Regions from separate parts of the Paenibacillus sp. FSL K6-1318 genome, predicted to be linked through region 1. Evidence: a T-box and tRNA genes for the amino acid it is inferred to sense, from the RefSeq annotation. Region 1 holds a T-box; the other holds one or more tRNA genes.

Region 1 (11,065 bases):
TTGGTCGCCATTATGTAGCCATTGCTGGGGGACAATTATCCCCTGAACTCCACAAAATTGATGCTCCGATTGGCAAGGATAGACATCACAAACAGCGCAGACGTGTTTCGGAGGGTGGACAGGAAGCGGTTACCCATGTGGAAATCGGCGAAGTGTGGGAACGAGCGACCCTTGTACGATTAAAGCTGGATACAGGACGAACACACCAAATTCGCGTACATCTGAGTTATGTAGGACATCCGCTTATTGGTGACGAGTTGTATGGTGGGAGAAGGGATGTCATTGGGCGACAGGCACTTCACGGAGAGGTGCTTAAGTTTAGCCATCCGTTAACTGGAGCCGTGATTGAAGTGAATGATCCTTGGCCATCCGATTTCACACAATTGGCAGAGCGAGAGAGTTAATTTATTGATAGAAGGTTATTCTGTCATCGAAGTGGCTAGGTGCAACATTCTCTATTTCGCTTTAAATAGCAAGGTTTTTCAAAAGGTGGCATGCTCATCTCATTCAAGGCATATAGATGGGGTAACGAAGGATTTGGACCATGGATCAGTCCCATGAGAAGGATCATGGTGAACATATGCCGAAAGGAGGACGCCACCTTTGTTGAATCAACCTTATGGTTTGCGGTTCGATATTTATGAGCGCGTTCATTTGTCTGAGGGAGTCCCTGCAATTGAGGAATTGGAGGAAATTGAACTATACCCGCGCATTCAAGTCATAGGACAGGATGATCATGCCACGTTAAGAGGACATCTTTTACTTACAGGTGCGTACAGAGGAGAGAATGAGGCTTCAGAGGAGCTCAAACATTTCATTCCCGTGGAGATCACGGTGCCGCTGAACCGAGTCAGATCGATTGATGATATTTCCATCGAGATCGAAAATTTTGACGTGGATCTGTTATCCAATCGCAGTCTGAACATTACAGGCGTGTTATCACTGCGAGGCATCGAGGGTTTTCCGGTTGAGGAGCCTCAAGTATGGTCGGCAGATGAGTTTACAGTTGTTCACTCACCTGACATTCAGCAATCCAATCGTTCCGAGGAAGCAGAACAGCCCGCCATCGATCCCAATGCATTTGCACAAGAGTATCTGCTCCAGCGGAGTGAGGAAGAGAGACTTGCGAATGCAGCAGAACTTGCATACGGTGCCCCGGAATTCGCTAACTTGCAGGATTATGCGAATGCGTCTTCGGCCGAGCCACTTCAGTCCGAGGAGCAAAGTGCGGAGTACGCTAATGAAAACAGACAACCTGATGCAAACGAAGATCTTGCATCTCTGGCAGCGAATGGAGATGAATTGGCATCCCATGAGCAATACAGCGAACCTTCTCCCATCTCGTCATTTATGGCCGAGACCGCTGATCGGCTAGCTTCTTATCCTGAGTCGGAACCATTGCTGCCTCTGGAGGAAGAGTCTTCTGCATGGTCCGAGCCTTCTGTGGATGCATTGCCTGCAAACCTGAGAAGCTTAGATCAAGAAGCCTCTGAGGTGCCTGCACAATCATCTAATGAGTTGGCAGCACCAGATGTACCGGACGCACCGGATGTATGGCACTTCGAATCAGCCCGATCTGTACCTCAGCAGGAGAATCAGGCAGTTGCCGATGTTCCGGTTGAACCACAGGCGGAGAACTGGCAGGGGGTATTCGCTTCGTCCGAACCTGGCAACGCTGAGGAAGACCGGCCGTCTTTTGAAGCGACTGGGGTAGACGAGTTCGTGCAGAACGAAGCATTTGTTCCTGAACCTGTGGCTGAGACGGAAGACAAGCCGGAGCTGAAGGTTGCTTTTGGCAGCAAAAAAGAATCTGCACCACGGCAAGAGGAGGGCGTAGGTATCTCTTCCTTGTTATCCTCCGGCAGAGCGGCACGCGATGCTGAAGTGGAGCGAGGCGATGAGGTTCCTGCGGGTGTGGTACAGGAAGAAACGTATCCAGCTGATGATGTGGAATGGAAGAACCTGTTCCTGGGAACGATCGTGGACCAGACCCCATTCCGCAAGGTGAAACTTTGCATCGTTCAGCGAGAAGATACACTGGATGCCATTGCAGATCGATATCAATTGAGCACGAGGGAACTTCAGTTGTATAACCGATTATCTGAGCAGGTTGTGGAAGAAGGTCAGATATTGTACATCCCTTAATCCGCAGTTAAAACCTTCGTTATGGCCCGTGATCCCCTTGAGGATTGCGGGTTTTTGCATGATTCGTCCCAAACCTGCATTCCAGCGCTCTTTATCCGCTGTTGTCAGGTTGACTATCGCGCACGAGCAAGGTATGATGTGTGTAGGTTTTTTGAAGAACAACGTGGAACGGGAGTAGTAGACAGTATGACCTTTCAGAGAGTGGAATTGCAACGCTGTGAGATTCCGCAGGAACCAACTGATCGAAGTCGCCCGGGAGTTGCCTGTTTGAATACAAGGGATGAATGAGATGTATCATCATTTATTTCTGAGGTAGGATGGGCCGGTAGCAGCCGTTATCTGCTTGAAGTGTCACGTCATGTACAGAGGGTGAAGTCTATCTTGCTGTCGGCGTGAAACAAAGGTGGTACCGCGAAAGCTAACCTTTCGTCCTTTGATGGATGAAAGGTTTTTTTTGTTTTTTTGGCGAAGATGATGAAGTAACGGAGGAATGACACATGTCTGAGGAAAAAAAATCAGCTGCAACAGAAATGCCGACCACTTACGATCCTAAGGCGGCAGAGGACAAATGGTACTCCACCTGGATGGAGCGTGGATATTTCAAAGCCGGTCAACGTAAAGATGCCGAGCCGTATACAATTGTAATTCCACCCCCGAATGTGACCGGGATGCTGCACATCGGGCATGCGCTCGACTTTACTCTGCAGGATATACTAATCCGCACGAAACGGATGCAGGGCTATGATGCACTGTGGCTTCCGGGTTCCGACCATGCAGGTATTGCTACCCAAACCAAAGTGGAGCAGAAGCTGCGTGAAGAAGGTCTGACTCGTTATGATCTGGGACGCGAGAAGTTTCTGGAGAAGGTATGGGACTGGAAAGATCAGTATGCTACTACCATTCGTCAACAATGGGGCAAAATGGGACTGTCGCTTGACTACTCACGTGAACGTTTTACGCTGGATGAAGGTCTGTCCCAAGCGGTTCGCAAAGTATTTGTTCAACTGTATGAAAAAGGCCTTATTTACCGAGGCAAACGGATCATTAACTGGGACCCGGTGAACCGGACAGCGCTGTCTGATATTGAGGTTGAATATAAAGAGGTTCAGGGTCACTTGTACCATCTGCGTTACCCGCTTAAAGACGGAAGTGGCTACGTTACCGTGGCAACGACGCGTCCTGAAACAATGCTGGGCGATACCGCAGTTGCTGTTCATCCGAAGGATGAGCGCTATGCAGATATGATTGGTAAAGTACTTGTACTGCCTATCATCGGACGAGAAATTCCAATTATCGCTGATGATTATGTGGATAAAGAGTTCGGAAGTGGTGCAGTTAAAATTACGCCTGCGCATGATCCGAATGACTTTGAAGTCGGTCTTCGTCATGATCTGCCTCAAATTACGGTAATGGATGAGAGCGGCACAATGAATGCAGAGGCTGGCAAGTATCAGGGATTGGATCGCAGTGACTGCCGCAAGCAGATTGTTGCTGACTTGAAAGAGCAGGGCGTATTGATCAATATCGAGGATCACACGCATCAGGTTGGACACAGTGAGCGTACCGGAGCTGTTGTTGAGCCGTATCTGTCTACACAGTGGTTCGTTGAGATGAAGCCACTTGCAGAGAGAGCGATTAAGAAACAACAGAGCGGCGAAGGAGTTAATTTTGTTCCAGATCGTTTTGAGAAAACCTATCTGAACTGGATTGAGAACGTTCGTGACTGGTGTATTTCCCGTCAACTGTGGTGGGGACATCGTATTCCGGCCTGGTATGATGAGGAGACTGGTGAAATCATCGTATCTGCTGAAGATCCGACGACGCTGCCAGAGAATGCTGGGCGCAAGCTGAGACAGGACGAAGACGTACTCGATACGTGGTTCAGCTCCGGTTTATGGCCGTTCTCCACATTAGGCTGGCCGGAGGATACGGAAGATCTGCAACGTTATTATCCGACAAGTGTACTTGTGACAGGGTATGACATCATATATTTCTGGGTTGCACGTATGATTTTCACGGCATTGGAATTCACCGATGAGATTCCGTTCAAGGATGTGCTGATGCATGGTCTTGTTCGTGACGCCGATGGACGCAAAATGTCCAAATCACTGGGTAACGGTGTAGACCCGCTGGATGTAATTGAGAAATACGGCGCAGATGCAATGCGTTACATGATCTCAACCAGCAGCACGCCAGGTCAGGATCTGCGTTTCCGTTGGGAACGGGTGGAGCAGGCTCGTAACTTTGCCAACAAGATCTGGAATGCTTCGCGCTTTGCATTGATGAATCTGGAAGGATTCACCTATGAGGAACGTGACATTAGCGGAGAGCTTGGTACAGCGGATTATTGGATTTTGCACCGTCTGAACGAAACTTCCCGTGATATTACGCGTCTAATCGAAGCGTATGAATTTGGGGAAACGGGCCGTGTATTGTATAACTTTATCTGGGATGACCTGTGTGACTGGTATATTGAGTTTGCGAAACTGTCCTTCTATGGCGAAGATCCGGTTGCCAAGAAAAAAACGCAATCCGTGCTGGCTTATGTGCTCGATCAGACCATGCGCCTGATTCATCCGTTCATGCCATACATCTCCGAAGAGATCTGGCAGCATCTGCCGCATGAAGGCGAGACGATTACGCTGGCATCTTGGCCGGTTTATGATCCTGCTCTTGAGAACCCAGAGGCTGTTGCCGAGATGAACCTGCTCATGGATACCATTCGTGCAGTTCGGAACATTCGTGCAGAAGTGAATGTGCCGATGAGTAAAAAAATCGAATTGATGGTCAAAGCAAACAGTGCTGAGACGTCCAGCATCATTGAGCGTAACAGCCATTACATCAAACGTTTCTGTAATACGTCCGAGTTCGATAGCGGGTTGGATCTAAGCTCACCGGATAAGGCAATGACTGCGATCATTACGGGGGCAGAACTATACTTGCCGCTGGCAGGTCTTATTGATATCGAACAGGAAGTGGCTCGCCTGGAGAAAGAGTTGCAGAACCTTGAGGGCGAGGTACTCCGTGTGGAGAAAAAGCTGGCGAATGAAGGCTTTGTTGCTAAAGCTCCTGCCAAGGTTATTGAGGAAGAGCGCGCCAAGCAAGCAGATTATTCCGACAAACGGGATAAAGTGATTGCACGAATCAAGGAACTGAAAGGTTAATATATCTGGTCGGATGGAGAGCTAGTATGCCATCCGGCCGCTTTTTTCAATCAAACTCGGGACCGAAGGTGAATCAGATGACGGAATTAGACGGGACAGATGCAGCAGCTCCTTTACTTACGTATGACGAGGCCGTGGACTGGATCAATGGCCTTATTCCTTTTGGCATCCGACCTGGATTGGAACGAATCGAGGGTCTGATGTCCATGTTAGGCAATCCACACCAACGTCTCAAATTTATTCACGTCGCGGGAACGAACGGCAAAGGTTCGACTTGCGCTTTTTTGACGTCAGTGCTTCTTCAGGCTGGATACGATGTGGGCACCTTTACGTCGCCTTATATCACCAAGTTTACGAACCGTTTTCAATACAACGGTGAGGATATTCCCGAAGAGATTCTGCTTAAGCTCTCGAACCGGTTACGTCCACTGGTCATGGAAATGGCCTCCACTCCGCTTGGATCACCAACGATGTTTGAGGTGTCCACGGCTCTCGCGCTTCTGTATTATGCAGAAGAGTGCTACCCTGACGTTGTGGTATGGGAGACGGGGCTAGGGGGAAGGATGGACGTAACGAATATTGTTGCACCTGTTGTGTCCGTCATCACCAACATTGGTATGGATCACACGGATGTGCTGGGAGATACGATTGAGCTGATTGCTGGAGAAAAGGCAGGCATAATCAAGCCGGGAGTACCTGTGGTGACCTGCGCGACTCAACCCGAAGCTGTGAAGGTAATTCAGGATAAAGCACAGCAGCTTCAATCAACCGTGTATTTGGCTGGAGATCGTTTCTCTTATCATAGACTGGACAGCAATGAGAGCGGACAATCTTTTCATTTTACAGGACCGTTTCGTGACCTGGACGTTCGCATCCGCATGCAGGGCTCACACCAATGTGACAATGCAGCGGCTGCACTGATGGTGCTTGAATTGCTCAGACAATACATGGCGTTTATGCTGGATGACAACGATATTGCACTTGGACTGGAGAATGCCTTCTGGGCAGGGAGATTCGAAAAAGTCGTCGATGAACCCCGAATTGTGCTCGATGGAGCACATAATCCGGAGGGGGCTGAGTCACTGGCCAAGAGCATTATGGATGTATATCCTCACAACAAGTTAATTTTGATGATGGGTATGTTGGCGAATAAGCATCACGAAGCGTATTTGCAGCATATACTGCCACTAGTGGATACGCTGATCCTGACCGAGCCAGATTTCCGACGCAAAATGGATGCAGCCGAATTGCTGCAAATTGTCGAACGGGTACGTCCCGCCATTGCGAAGCAGGAGCTGGAAATCATCGTCGAGCCCGAATGGGCAAAGGCACTTGATCTATTGAAGTCACGGACGGAAGCGGAAGATCTGGGGGTGGTCTCCGGCACACTGTACCTGATTGCGGATGTGCGGGCAGCCCTTTTGCATCAAACCGATTCTGAAAAAGGTTGGTGAAAGTTTTGTTAAATACATCGGAACACGTTCATTTTATAGGGATTGGCGGCTATGGCATGAGTGCCATCGCAAGAGTTATGCTGGAAATGGGATACACCGTTACCGGATCGGATGTCGCTTCACAAGAGTTGACCGAGAAGTTGGCAGCCAAGGGAGCGAAAATATATATCGGACATACGGCAGAGCACGTCACTGGAGCAGACCTGGTTGTCTACTCTACGGCAGCGCCTGCGGATAATGTGGAACGGGTAGCAGCTGCTGAGCTGAATATTCCGATTCTGCATCGTTCACAGATGCTGGCACGTTTGTTGAACGAACGTAAAGGTGTGGCTGTAGCTGGAGCACATGGTAAAACAACCACTTCATCCATGATTGCACTTGTTATGGATAAATGTGATACAGACCCGACATATATCATTGGCGGAGAAATCATGAATGTGGGTACCAACGCGAAGGCCGGTCAAGGCGACTGGGTAGTCGCTGAGGCGGACGAGAGCGATGGTTCGTTTTTGCAGTACCATCCATGGCTCGGTATTGTAACCAATATTGAGGCAGATCATCTGGAGAATTACAACAGTGATTTTGAGGAGCTCAAAAAGGCTTATGTGCAGTTCTTGAGCCAGATTCGTCCGGAAGGAACAGCGATTGTATGTTCTGACGACGAGAATGTTCAAGCGATTTTGCCAGAACTCAAGTCACGGATTACAACCTATGGTATTGATCGTGCTGCGGATTATACGGCAACAAATATTGTACTGGGCGATCGTCGGATATCCTTTACGATGAATCATCAGGGTGCTGCTATGGGCACGGTGGAGTTATCAGTGCCGGGTAAGCATAACGTTTATAATGCGATGGCTACTGTGATTACCTGTCTGGAAGCAGGCATTCCATTTGAGAAGATTGTGGCAGCTATCATCCAGTTCCACGGAGCCAAACGCAGATTCCAGGTATTGGGCGAGGTGCGTGATATGCTAATCATTGATGATTATGCTCATCACCCGACTGAGATTGAAGCTACGATTAGTGCCGCCAAAGCAACAGGCAAACGCATTATTGCGGTATTCCAGCCACAGCGTTATACGCGGACGTTCTTCCTGCTGGATGCGTTCAGTCGTGCTTTTGCGGAAGCGGATGAGGTGCTTATTACCGATATTTATTCTCCTGCGGGCGAAAAACAGATCGAAGGGGTAACCTCAGCCAGACTGGTTGAACTTATCGTTCAAAACAGTAATGCTTCTGCACGTTACCTCCCAACGAAAGAGGAAGTTGTGGCTGATCTGCAGCATCGTCTGCAGCCAGGAGATCTTGTGATTACCATGGGCGCAGGTGATATCTGGAAAGTCGGCGATACGCTTGCCAAAGGTTTGAAATAAAATCAATATAGAAACCGCCTGTCTTCGATATGAAGCAGGCGTTTTTTTTTTTTTTGCGTTATACGGAATGTATTCTCCCGTCTCTGCATATAGCTGATATAAATGGGACAAAGGAGAGGGTACGGGTGAGCAATGCAAGAATGACGTTTCGCTTCGGGGATCATGAGTCGGACAAGCCTGAAAACAAGGGGATATCCGCGTCCAGTCCATTGGTGACGTTGAGTGAAGATTTGCCGAACAATCAACCGCTAACGCCTAAGCGGATGGATACAACCCCGTCTTGGACGCCAGAGGATATCCCCGGAGACTGGGGAGAGACGGTGCTGACAAGCTCTACTGTACCTGAACCTGACGAGCGGGTGAGCCATGACTCGAACTTGAATTTGGATGAGGCCCATTATCTTGGGAACCGATCCGGTTACGGTTATGTTAATCATTCAGGAGATCCGGAAGAAGAGCGTCGCGATCTGTCCAATACGCATGATGATCAAGGCCATGACTGGCTTGCAGATTCAGAGAACTATTCCTATAAGCGTAATCGTCCCCCAAGGGGCTGGAAAATGATTGGTTCAGTTACCGGGGCACTCGTTACCGGAGCACTCTTTGGCATGGTTATTCTTTCATTTTTCAATAAAGAAGGAGCCGCGAAGCCAGGCGATCTTCTGCCCGTTAATCAGGCGGTTTCCACCGTGACGGGTCAGGAGGGGACTGCAGGTACAGAACAGCAACTTCAGACAGCGACGACTGGCAGCACGTATTATGCACTTCAATACGGTGTGTTCAGTTCCCCAGAACGAGCGGAGCAGGCCAAGCTTGAGTTGGCACAGGCAGGTATAGCCGCAGGTTCTGATCCTGAAGATGGCAATCGAGTATATGCAGGCATTTCGGCTGATCGTGAAGAGGCCAAGCTACTAAGCTCTAGGCTTAAAGCCCAGGGAGTCGAACTGTACGTCAAGGAGATCGTGAACCCTGAGGTCAATCCGGCTATATTTGGTGGCAAGCAAGAGGATGTACAGCTTTTCTTCACGAACAGTTCTGCATTGGTCGAACAATTGTCTACCTTGTCCATACAGCAGCTGGGACAGTCTGCTCCGGTAGCAGTCTCTGCAGAAGCGATGACTGCGATCCAGAATAAGCACCAGTCATGGTTGACCGGTTTGAATAGTCTTTCACCCGGCCTGACCTCAGAAGTACAACCTATTATTGGCGGCATGGAAAAATCGATGAACAGTGCAATAACGGCTATCGCGGAGTACAACAAAAACCCGGATGATGTACACATGTGGTCCGTGCAGTCCGATCTGATGGAATATGTACTGCAGCAGAAAAAATGGCTCGAAGCGATAAAGCAGTAACATGCTCTTTCCCATAACAACGCTTGGAAATACCTATCCGGCAAGGAACTGGAAATAGTTCCCCTTGCCGGATTTGTGTTTGTATTGACGTACAAAACCCCGTATAATAATGTGGGTGTCAAAAAATGGCGAGGGAAGATTACCGATGAAAAAAAACTTCGGCATGTTATTGCTGTTTCTGCTGCTCGGCTGGATGGCCGGAGCGTGGATCGCCAAGGCACTGCAGCCTGTAAAGGCAGTAGCCTTTCTTACGAAAGCCACGACCATACGTTGGTCGCCACAGGCTGATCTGGACATTATCAGTTATGATATTTCACTTCAATTTCAAATGAGCCTTCTGAGTCTGATCGGTATGATTGCCGCTGTGTGGCTGTATCGCAGACTGTAGGAGAATGACGAGTTATGACGAAAAAAATTAAAATCAGTGACATCTATTATTGTGATCCGGACAGGATGTTGCCGTAGCATAAGGAGCCGTTCATTATGGATAACACTCAGCAGCGCCCTATTATTCTGGCCTCCACATCGCCTCGGCGCAAAGAACTGATCGCATCACTCCACTTAGCGTTTGATGTAATACCAAGTCATGCCGATGAAGACACACCACCAGAGTGGACACCTGAACAGACGGTACAGGAGCTTGCTTTGCGCAAGGCACTTGCCGTGTATCGTGGGCTTGAAGGCCGTGAACAGGAAGCGATTATTGTTGGTAGTGACACCGTTGTTGTTCTGGATGGTGAGATTCTAGGCAAACCCATGGACGAAGCGGATGCTGAACGTATGTTATCCCGTCTACAGGGACGTGTACATCGGGTGTTTACTGGCGTAGCTTGTATTGATGCAGGCAATGGACAATCGGTCGTTCATTACCGTCAGACCGATGTAACGATGAAAGAACTGTCGGATGCAACCATCCGTGCCTATGTGCAGACAGGGGAGCCTTCGGATAAGGCAGGATCTTATGCCATTCAGGGCATTGGCGCTTCACTGATCGACCGTATTGAAGGATGTTATTTTAATGTGGTTGGCCTGCCCTTATCCTTGCTGAGTGATATGTTGGATGGGTTTGGCGTCCATGTGTTGCCGCGAACTTGAGTTAAGCCAACTGACGTTTTGAACTGAAAAGAGGGAACATATGGAGTCGCCTCAATACATGATGCGCGACATCCCCCAGGAAGAACGCCCGAGAGAACGCATGATGGAATACGGGGCGGGCGCCTTAAGCCATGCTGAATTGCTGGCGATTTTACTTCGAACAGGCACAAGACAGGAATCCGCGGTGCATATGGCACAGCGGATTCTCGCCGAAGCGGGTGGCATTCGCTCGTTGATGGATCTGAGTCTGGAAGAATTGACTGCGATGAAAGGGATCGGCAATGCCAAGGCTGTGCAATTGAAAGCCGGCATTGAGCTGGGCCATCGGATTGCCAAGAGCAGACTCACACAGTCGACTTCAATCCGTACACCGCGTGATGCAGCTGACATCCTGATGGAACAATTGCGTTACTTGCAGAAGGAACATTTTGTGTGTCTCTTTCTGAATAGCAAAAATCATATTATTGCCCAGGAAA
Region 2 (11,065 bases), 700 kb from region 1:
CGGCGCTTGCTGTGTCACACGTACGACGTGTGCATCTATTTTAGAAATGGGGAAGTTGGTCCAGGTTATTGGTTGGGTCGCCGTCGGCATCGCCGCGAATGTACATTTCTCCATCCTTGCCTTTAAATACATTCACGCCGGCAATAGCCCCAGCTTTTACTTCTGCAAGTGCCTGTTGGTAATCCAGTACTCGTCCCGCTGATGTCTGAAAGGCTGTCAGGTCACCGTCACCATTTTTCTGTACTGCTGTGAAACTCTCGCGTGTCGTTTGATCCATGATGTCACACTCTCCTTATATGACGAGATAGGAATCTGCTTACCTGATTAGCCTATCCGAATTCATCGAAAGTATGCACCCTATGCGGATAAAGACCTGCTAGCTCCGAGGGTTTACAGGCTTTTTCTCATACGAACATGCAGAATATCTGCATCATAAAAAGGTTCTTCCGAAATCACTTCATAGCCCAGTTTTTCATAGAATTTTTGAGCCTGACACTGAGCATCCAGTATAGAATAGGATAAGCCGAGTTCACGAGCCCGCTCCTCCATGGCCAACAGAAGCACTCGTCCATAACCAAATGAACGATGAGACTCAAGCACCGCGATCCGCTGCATTTTGGCCGTATCCTTGCTGTAATAGATTAGACGTCCTGTGGCTACAGCTTGGCCATCCGTACTTAACAATACATGATGTACATCAGGACTGATGACATCATATTGATCAATCTCAATCTCGGCAGGCACCTGTTGCTCGATCACAAAAACGTGATGGCGAATCGCCAAGGCTTGCTCCAGTTGTTCTTCCGTCGTTACATAACTAATCTCAGCTGCCAATTCCATTCCTTCTTTCTGCTCTTGCGCGACATATCAGACTGAATTATACAAAAAAATGCTTTTCCTGTATAGTTAAGTCTGGAACATATTGGGAGAGGAGGAACTAGTGATGGGCATGGCAGGCATCATGGTAATTACATTGCTAATGTCGGCGGGAATGATTGCTCTGTTGTATTACGTGACCAAGAAAGCTTACTCACGCAAGTGGGATGAAGATGAGTAATTCACCTGTTAACCTTCACGGTAAGACTTCACTGCTCCCTCGCGGAGAATATACATCTTGAATCACAGATTTGGAGTACACATCTAACCAGACAGGCAGAGAATCACCATTTTCATTGGGCTGCTGTAATTGTTGGAATTGTACCGTGTGTTCATCCCGCTCCAAGCTGCAACCAGTAACGGTTGTAATGAGAATCACAAGCCCAGCGAAGAGAAAGAAGCATTTGGTAAATGTATATTTATTGGATTTTGACCGTTTTGTTAAGTTTCTCATAGGAAAATTCACCTCGTTGTAGAAATGGTAATCTTTCCTTTATTGTGCACCATTTCGGGTGAATTATAACCAAATAAATTATTGACAATGAACACGGTTACTTGATATGATACTGTTACTTGATTGGGAAACAATTATATATCATGATCTGTTAGCTCAGCTAAGTATAGTAGTATGACCGTGATGGATACATCTTAATTATTACAGGGCGATAGCTCAGCGGGAGAGCATTATCTTGACAGGGTAAGGGTCGTGGGTTCGATCCCCACTCGTCCTATATGAAAGATTAAAAGGCAACTTCTCTTGAGAATTATATCTCAAGAGGGGTTGTTTTTTTATATATAACATTATGGCCACCTCCAACAATATGTAGGTGGTTTTTGTTGATAATAAATTTAATTAATAGTATAGTTTCTCTCCTTTTTTTAAACAAAACTTAAATAAAACATAAATTCAGCGTAAGGTTCGTCTTCTATACTTGGTTCTGAGGTCAACAGACACGACAAAGAGGAGAGAACTTATGAATTATCCAAATCCATTTACATCAAAGTTAGCCAGAGTAGGGATCGCGGGTACACTTGCCTTAATACTGGCAACAAACCCAATTGCCAACATGGGGGTTGTTGCCGCGGAAGCAGTTCCATCGCCTGTATCGACGAAGATGCATAACACACAGAAAGACTCACTAGAGCAGACCCCGATTCAATACCAGATCCAGGCTCGGCTGAATGAGAAGGACATGACGATCCAGGGGAGCGAGAAGGTGACGTATCACAACACAAGCAAGGATACCCTCCAGCAGCTGGTCCTTCATACATATGCTGATGCGAACCTGTCCAAGTCTACACAGGCGACCATGTTTGAACAAGATAATGAAGTGATTAGCATTAATAATCCGGATAAGAAACCGGAAGATTTCCTTGGTGGCATCGATATTCAGGCTGTAACAGCAGATAGCCAATCGCTGGATTTTCAGAATGAAAGCCAAGCCTTGACCGTGCAGTTGAAAGAGCCCGTTCAACCAGGCGAATCGGTATCATTCCAACTGGAGTTTCAGTTGAATATACCCTATGGTTCACAGCGAGTTTCCTATTACAAGGATATTATCAATGGTGCGCACTGGTTCCCGGTGATGTCTGTATACGACGAGGTTAAGCGTCAGTGGAACAAGGCACCGTATAGTCGAACATTTGAGAGCGATTATTACACCTCATCGGACTTTGAAGTTCAATTCAATGTTCCTGATGAGTATCAGGTAACCATGCCGGGCACGATCACCACTCAAGACAGTACAGAATATGGACGTAAGATTGTGTCTGCTGTAGCCGAGAATACGAGGGAGTTTGTTTTCTTTGCAAGTCCTAATCTTCAAGTGGAACGCGCTACCCGTAACGGTTTGACGGTGGAATACTATTATTTCAACGATGATCCATCCAAGAAAAAGCTGGTTGAGCGGTACATTAATCAGGCATTCAAGGTCATTGATTTTTATAGTGATAAATATGGCAAGTATCCCTATCCAGAGTTCCGAATTGTCGAGACGTATGTACAAGGCGTTGCCGTGGAGTATGCGAGGCTCATTCAGATGGGACAGATTCAAAATGGTGCGGTTCCAGAAGAAGATACAACATTTGTTCATGAAATAGCGCATCAGTGGTTCCATGCATTGATCGGTAATAATTCGGAGACAGAATCCTTTCTGGATGAAGGCTTTGCTGATTTCTCAATGGTGTACTTTGCCGAGAAACAGGGAGACAAGCTAAATGGATTCAGATCCATACAGTTTGATACGGCGCCCGTAGATATGGAGATTGCGTCGACAAACAATGAAGCTGGGGATTTGGCAGGTTTGGTGTATTATCAGAAGGGAAGACAAGCGATCTATCAGCTTTACCGTTCCGACGGTGAAGAGAAATTTGATGAGTTGATGAGGACATATTTCAAACGCTACGTGTACCAAAATGCAACGGTAGAGGGGCTGCTTCAAACCATTGAAGATGTGCTTGGTAAAGAAGTACGTTCAGAAATGCAGACGGCCCTTTATCAGCCTAACTTTGTCTTAAAGCCGGAATACCAATTATCACAGGAAGAGACCGCCGCCTATGTACATGACATCTTACAAGTGCAATATCAGACTGTCATGGGTATGATTCCTAATCTGCCTTATGAAGTGATGAATCGATTGATGGACAAAGTCCTTCAAGGTGAGGAATTAACCATTGTACTCAGCGATCAGGTGAGTAAACTTGCAACTAAGCAGCAGGAAGATATGGTTAATCAGTTGACCGGATTTCTTGATATGACCGGTATGAGATACGACATTATACGGGATCGCAAGGAACTGAAGCAAAAGATGAAAAAAGAGATCGGCAACAGCAACCTTATTGTCATTGGCAATGCCAAGTCAAACGGATTGGTGCAGGCTTTAAAATTTAATATTATTGATCGGACGAAACAGACGGGTTTTCCGTGGAAGAATACCATGAATCAACCTCTCGCCACGGGTGCATATGTTATCCAACATCCCTATAACCAGAATCGATTGATGCTTCATTATTTCTGGAATGAGGATCATCTGAGTGATGCGGTATTTGAAGCTTTTAAGCTAAAAATACAGGAGTCTATCGGATTCACTAACGACTTTTACCAGTACTATGTATTGGATAACCAAGGCAAGGAGAAATCCAGTAAAAAAGTTGCGAATCCCATATCTCCACTTTTTGCGGAGGAATAAGTAATTGGTTTTGCAGTTTTTCTTTTCAAACAGGTTAGCCAATTGTATTGGTTAGCCTGTTTAGTCATGTTTAACATAAACAAACCGTTATTTATATGAAAACCAGACTTAGAATAATAGGCTGCAAGATGGGCATAATGCTTTAACAGAAAGGCAACCTCATGAATATACTTATCGGGAGAAAACAATAGGAGGGATTAATATGAAGGATCAACATTATCCGGACGTACTAATGAAAGGGACAGTTGCTGATTACAACTGTAAAGGAAATAAAGGAATGAACAAAATGAAAGCGTATTCATATAATGCTAGAATTTGTCCTATCATTTGTATTACTCAGGAGCCAGCTGCGAATGAGGGTAATGTTGTTAATTTTTCAATCCTATTAAAATATACTTCGGATATTTTATATATGCCACTGGTACACTGTATTACCCTACGTACGAAGGAGGCGAATTTCCATGTCCATGGCTGAAAATATTGCTCAGGCAGCACTTGACGCAGCGATGAAGGCGAACAGGGCCATTGCGCCATACGATTATTGCGATGCGGAATCCAGACGGATGTACACACCTCAATTTGATAAAAAAATGGACAATCCTATATATACCGCTGCAATGGCGGGGCTACAATCGATCTATTGGTTTCGGGCGATCAAGGTAAAGGGACTTATCCCTGATACCAAAGCAGATTATTATGCCACGTATTCTACCAATCATAATAACATCGGAGGAATTGGACTAGCCTACTCGAACAGCCCGACAGGACCATGGACGAAACACGGACAGGTATATTTGGATACCGTGGTTGGGAATTCGACGGAAACGCCATTCGTGATCTGGAACGATGAAGAACAATTGTTCTTCATGTACTATCAACAAAACGGACTGGGGATCAATCAATCGACGGCACTTGCGACCTCTGTAGACATGATCAACTGGACAAGAGTGGGTTTGATTCTGGACAAACCTCCAGGTTTCCCAGGTGATGGTCATACCGGATACTTCTCGTGCTTTAGAAATGGCGGCAAATGGATCGGTTTCTCGGTGATGGGCGGCGGTGACTTCGGCCGTAAATGTATCTGGCATTCTCATGATGGGCGCAGCTGGCTAGCTGATCCTAGACCATTAATGGGTGGTAATGATGCCACTTTAAACGCGGGTGAAAACATTTCGAGACCCAATGCTGGTGTATTTATGTACAAAGGGAGCATGTGGTGGCTCGGCATGTTATCAGCTTATGCTTCCGGTGGAGTTACGACCGTAGCTCGGCCTGCTATTGCCAAGATCAGTGCAGATTTTCGTCAACTGCTGGACAAACCTTCAGATATACATTTTCCGGCATTGAATTGGGAAACGACGAACATGCAATCCATGATGGTGTCCGTTATGGACGGAGTAGTGTACGTGTATTACAATACCGATCATAATATCGGTGTAGCCTATTCGGTGGGGGTGTAGAGATGGTTATACGTGATGCAGTAGGTCAGATCGTACCATTTGGAAAGGTTCACAAACAGCTTGTGGCCGATTTTCTTCACGGAACGTTACCGGATTGGCTTGAGGTGGTGGGTACACCTACGTTTGAGCCTTTGCCCGATAGAGGGACCATTACAGTCACAACACCGGCAACGGCAGGAGCCTCGGCAGAGTTGAAAATGAAGCATCTGATTGACAGCTCGAAAGTAACAGCCATTGCAGTCACTTTGGAAGCATTACAATTGAACGGGAACATTGGAATTTCTGTTCAGCTTGGCATTAAATCGAAGGATAGCAAGGCCGGAATCACGTTTTTTCAGAACGTCAATCAGAAGTATGGTATGGTTCGTGCCTATAAAGCAGATGGAACGTATACCGATTTCAAGCAAAACATGGTGTTCTTCACCACACATGGCGTAGCAGGTGATGAGGCACAGAACCGTAAAAATCTCACTGTGCTGCTCTGCACCGGATTACAGTTCTCAGCTGGGTTCGAGAGACCGTCCGTATGGCTTGGTGCGGATGACCAGTATGGCGGTGTTGCTGCTGATCTCAGTAGTGGGATATTCCAACATGGAAACCTGCAATGTCTGTTGAAACTGACCACAAGCCCCGCAGAGGCCAAGTATTTCAAATGTGCACAGATGAAAGTGGATATCTGGAGTAACTGATCGGATTGGAACAACGAGGATAATAAATCGTCAATAGCCATGTCTTCAATAGAAACTGTTCGGAAGAATAAACGTGTATGATCTGTGTTGACGATAAAAGCTGCGCTTAGAAGTCGCTATGTAAGCGGCTTCTTTTTTTATTTTCTAAAATTGTTTACAAACGCAATTAAATTGTGTACAATCAAATTGTTAGCAAAACAAAAACGAGAAATCATGTTTAACCAATACAAATAAATGTTGAAGAGGAGTCTTACACATGAAAACATTATATGAAACTACAGTAATCAATACAGGTGGACGTCAAGGAATCGTACAATCCCCAGATAACGTGTTTATGTTGGATGTTGCTGCACCCCCTGAGCTTGGAGGTAAAGTAACAACAGCTACGAATCCGGAGCAACTGTTTGCAGCAGGATATAGTGCTTGTTTTAACTCCGCGTTGGAGTTCCAATTGAAGAAACACAATGTCACTATCGAGAGAAGTACGGTATCTGCAACGGTAGCGCTGGTTACTGATCCTACAGATAATGGCGTGAAGCTGGACGTTGAACTTGAGGTGAAAATCGAAGGACTGGATGAGGAGACAGCACAAAAATTTGTGAAACTTGCTCATGAATACTGCCCATATTCCAAAGGAATCAAAGGCAACGTTAATGTTAATGTAGAACTGCTGTAATTACAGAATCCGTTCATGGATAATCCGTAACCTCCGAGAAATCGGAGGTTTTTTGTATTGTTTTGCTCCGCTGCAGATTCGACTTGCCCGAAAATAGCAATCATAATGATTGTAATATACCTATAGGGGGTATAATGAAGGGTATAACTGGAATTAAAGGAGAGCATAACATGAGAAAGTACGTACTGACCATGTGCACTATAGTGATCACGAGTAGTTTGATCTTAAGTGGATGTGGCAAGGAGGCTCGCCAGACTAGTGAGACTAGTGAAAGTAACGATGAGAGTCATACCGTTGCCGCAGGTGAGATGCACCATTCTGAATCGGGAGAGCTACCGGAAGGACTGAAGGAAAAAAACAATCCCACCTTCTCATTAGGAAGCCAGGCGCTGATGAGTGCCGACCACATGTCGGGTATGAAGGGTGCGAATGCAAAGATCGTTGGAGCATATGAGACTACGGTATATGCAGTTACGTATACGCCAACCACAGGTGGTGATCCCGTCCACAATCATAAGTGGGTCATCCATGAGGAAATACAGGACCCTACGGATCAACCATATGCGGCAGGTTCTGAGCTGCTGCTGAACGCTGATCACATGCAGGGAATGAAAGGTGCCAAGGCCACAGTTGATTCTGCTGAACAAACTACGGTATATATGGTTGATTATACACCCACAACAGAAGGAGATCCGATAAAGAATCACAAATGGGTCACGGAAGAAGAATTGACGGCTATCCAATAGAACCATTTGTATGAAACAGCCCTTTTTATGCAGAAAAATCAAATTCTTACTCCATTATGGGTTATAATGGTATTAGAATTATATAAAGTTGCTGAAAGGGGCATGTACTTATGATGGATTTTAGCAAACCACCCCATGGCTCTGAGACCGATACACACCGTCAGCGTTATCAAGAGAATGAACAGAAATACCTGTCCGGAGGGAAGGGCATTTGGTACGAAATCAGTAACTGGCTCATTCTCGGAGGCATCCTTCTTGTCATCTTCTTATTATTTAAATACGTTTTCTAAGTGCATCAATTGTGACTATACTAAACTATTGTAAATCGCAAAGTATGTTGATATACATCATAAGGAAGCAAAAGAGCCAAGTTTTAATGGGCTCTTTTTTGTTGTAGCTTAATTGAACGCTAAATGATAAATAATAACAAATGACAAAAATCAATAATTGTCATTTGTTATCGGGTGTGTTAATCTAATCTCAATGGAGGTGGCAAGTGGATGGTGTTAACCATCTCGTTAATATGGTAAAAGACAAAACTTCTGAATTTCTCACCAAAGAGCAGATTATTGCAGCTACGCAGGAAACGATAAGACGTTTTGGTACTGCCAAAACATCCGTCACCGATGTCGCCAAATTGCTCGGAGTCAGTCATGGAACGATATACAGACATTATGCCAGCAAGAAGGAATTGCTTGAAGGTGTCACTGAACAATGGCTTAAAGATGAAATAATCACACCTTTAACTTCGGTAACTCAGGATGAGAACAACGCAAGGCAAGGTATATATCATCTGAAAGTATATATAGAAACATTAATACATCTTAAACGTCATTATGCTGAGTCAGATCCCGAATTATTTGAGATGTATGCGCGGGTTACGCAGGAATCAGCTGATCTGATCCGCAAACATGTGGAACATCTTATACACCATTTGAGCGAAATTATTCGACAGAATCACCAGTTTAAGTTCAGTGATCCTAAGGTAACAGCAATGGCTATTCTTCATGCAACGGCTCGTTTCCATCATCCGGCACATGCCTATGAATGGCGCAGGGATACGATAGATGACGAATTTGCACAAGTATGGTTATTAGTCGAACACGGTTTATCTAATATGAGTGAAGAAGGCGGGAGACCGAATGAATAAATTAACTGGTAAGGTTGCTGTGGTCACAGGATCGTCGCGAGGAATTGGGCGTGCCATTGCGGAGCAACTCGCGGAGCTCGGAGCCGATGTGGTGATTAATTATGCAAGTCGTCCGGACAAAGCAGAAGAGGTAGCAGAGATTGTTCGGCAAAAAGGAGTTCGTGCCATTACCGTGCAAGCGGATTTGGCGCGGAAGGAAGATGTGGAACGTCTGTTTTCCGAAACGATCAGCGAGCTTGGCAAAGTGGATATTTTAATCAATAATGCAGGCATCATGAAGACAACTCCTCTAGCGGAAGTGACAGAGGAAGAGTTTGATCAGCAGTTTGCCATTAATGTCAAAGGTACGTTCTTTGCTTGTCAACAAGCGCTTAAACATATGGAAGATGCAGGACGTATCGTGAACTTTTCTACCTCGGTAACAGGACAGATGTTTCCTGGATACAGTGTGTATGCAGGGACCAAGGGGGCGGTAGAGCAGATCACCCGTCAACTCGCCAAGGAGTTTGGTTCCAAACAGATTACGATTAATGCAGTCGCACCAGGTCCGGTCAACACGGAGTTGTTCTCGGTTGGCAAGACGGAACAACAGTTGGAAGGAATCCGTAAAATGAATGCATTCGGTCGTCTGGGTGAGCCGGAAGACATCGCGAGTGTCATTTCATTTCTGGTAGGCCCGGAGTCTCAATGGGTTACGGGTCAGACGATCCGAGTGAATGGTGGCTTTATTTAACATAACTGAAATCAGGAAGTTCGATCATTCCATTTGACACACAACCGGGCGAATCCCCATATGATGCATTACATCAGTAAGCACTTGGGGAAATGGGGAATCCGGGATGGCAAAGGCAAAAGGAAAGAAAGCTCCCGCGTTAAAGAGTGACAAAATTCGTGTATCCATGAAGTTGGTCACTTCGGATGTATGCGAGAGATGCAAGACACCATGTACACGAGGAATGGATTACGCTGCACGTATGAGAATTGAAGGGGCACTAGGCAAGGGTGTTCCCTGTATTTTGACCCGCCATACTTCTTCGTAACTCTTCATATAATCCCGTATATATAACAATAATAGGACAGAGGCATCCTTTAATGAGGATCGCCTCTTTTTGAGCATTCCAAGGGGTGGAAAAAATTCTGGATAAAAAATGAAAAATGATGAAAAACAGCGCAACTTTGTGGATGAATCTGCAGTATAAATGTACAACAGCTAGCAGCAGGGGAGGGAATATTGACGGGATGAAATGGAAACGAATATTGCTTTGTGTCACGGTATTCTCCTTGCTCGGCGGGTCTTTATTGTTTGCAGATTCGGTGAACGAGAAGATTCGAGTTCTCATTAACGGCAAGGAAGCAGCTGATGGAGGTTATCTCATTGATGGAACGACCTATGTACCTGTAAGGGAAACCGGAGGCGTCGTCAAATGGGATAGCAGCAACAAGAGAGTAACGGTGATCAAACCGAATGTACATATTTTTCTCTTCAAGGGAGACACTGTATTTGGCAACGTTAACGTAGGTAAGTTGAAATTCAATGTATTTTCACAAGTGGACAGTTTAACAGCAGATGTAGCTGCCGTGAAAGTAACGATCACTAACCCGAGCGGTCAGGTGAAAGATATCCAGTCCCAGGAGCTTACGACCCAGAAGGATAACTTCTGGTTCCGCACATATGATTTTACGTACGATTTCAGTCGTGCTGGCAAGTACCAGGTAGGCTTTCATATTAAAGAAAATGCAAATAGCAGCTACGTCCTGGTAGCGGAGAAAATCATTACAGCGCTGAACGATTGAAGCGAAAGTAACGCTGCCCTTTTAAATTGACCTAGGTCATTGAACATGTTACGATATGCAAGGTTACACAATTTCTATTTATAAAGCGAGGTATTTCAATGAGCGATCACACACATGAACACGGCGATGGCTGCGGATGCGGGCAAGACCACGACCACGACCACGAGCATGAAGAAGTCCTTCTCACATTAACAGACGAGAACGGCCAAGACGTGGAGATGGTTTTGGTGGAGACGTTTGACGTGGAGAAGCATGTTTATGCGCTCCTGCTGGAACGTAACAATCCTGAAGCTGACGGCATCATCCTGCGTATGGAAGAAGAAGACGAGGAAATGGTGCTCTACAATATTGAAGACGAAGAAGAGTGGAACCGCGTTGAAGCGGCTTACAACGAACTCGTTGCATCACAAGAATAGTCATTCTTTTGGAACATAACATGAAGGCTCCTTGATTTCAGGGGGCCTTTTGTTTGTTTTCAAGAGGTAG

Evidence for each region. The T-box of region 1 lies ahead of NYE45_RS23425 (valine--tRNA ligase). A T-box ahead of a tRNA ligase gene usually reads a tRNA of that ligase, here a tRNA-Val.
Region 2: it has a tRNA-Val gene. The T-box ahead of NYE45_RS23425 (valine--tRNA ligase) is inferred to sense a tRNA for this amino acid. The anticodon was not compared.

What each region holds. Positions count from the first base shown of each region.
Region 1 covers NZ_CP150270.1:5,259,364-5,270,428, reverse strand. Annotated here, with positions in the region: gene NYE45_RS23435 (RluA family pseudouridine synthase) at 1-404, shown strand, start outside; gene NYE45_RS23430 (LysM peptidoglycan-binding domain-containing protein) at 604-2,145, shown strand; T-box leader at 2,301-2,582, shown strand; gene NYE45_RS23425 (valine--tRNA ligase) at 2,643-5,309, shown strand; gene NYE45_RS23420 (folylpolyglutamate synthase/dihydrofolate synthase family protein) at 5,387-6,763, shown strand; gene murC (UDP-N-acetylmuramate--L-alanine ligase) at 6,820-8,139, shown strand; gene NYE45_RS23410 (SPOR domain-containing protein) at 8,265-9,494, shown strand; gene NYE45_RS23405 (DUF4321 domain-containing protein) at 9,640-9,882, shown strand; gene NYE45_RS23400 (Maf family protein) at 9,978-10,589, shown strand; gene radC (DNA repair protein RadC) at 10,630-11,065, shown strand, end outside.
Region 2 covers NZ_CP150270.1:4,563,273-4,574,337, reverse strand. Annotated here, with positions in the region: gene NYE45_RS20200 (DUF3892 domain-containing protein) at 41-277, opposite strand; gene NYE45_RS20195 (GNAT family N-acetyltransferase) at 391-834, opposite strand; gene NYE45_RS20190 (hypothetical protein) at 1,073-1,330, opposite strand; tRNA gene NYE45_RS20185 (tRNA-Val) at 1,536-1,607, shown strand; gene NYE45_RS20180 (M1 family metallopeptidase) at 1,851-4,064, shown strand; gene NYE45_RS20175 (hypothetical protein) at 4,267-4,539, shown strand; gene NYE45_RS20170 (hypothetical protein) at 4,526-5,524, shown strand; gene NYE45_RS20165 (hypothetical protein) at 5,527-6,213, shown strand; gene NYE45_RS20160 (organic hydroperoxide resistance protein) at 6,470-6,889, shown strand; gene NYE45_RS20155 (YdhK family protein) at 7,060-7,635, shown strand; gene NYE45_RS20150 (hypothetical protein) at 7,746-7,925, shown strand; gene NYE45_RS20145 (TetR family transcriptional regulator) at 8,159-8,785, shown strand; gene NYE45_RS20140 (SDR family oxidoreductase) at 8,778-9,518, shown strand; gene NYE45_RS20135 (hypothetical protein) at 10,025-10,579, shown strand; gene NYE45_RS20130 (DUF1292 domain-containing protein) at 10,678-10,995, shown strand.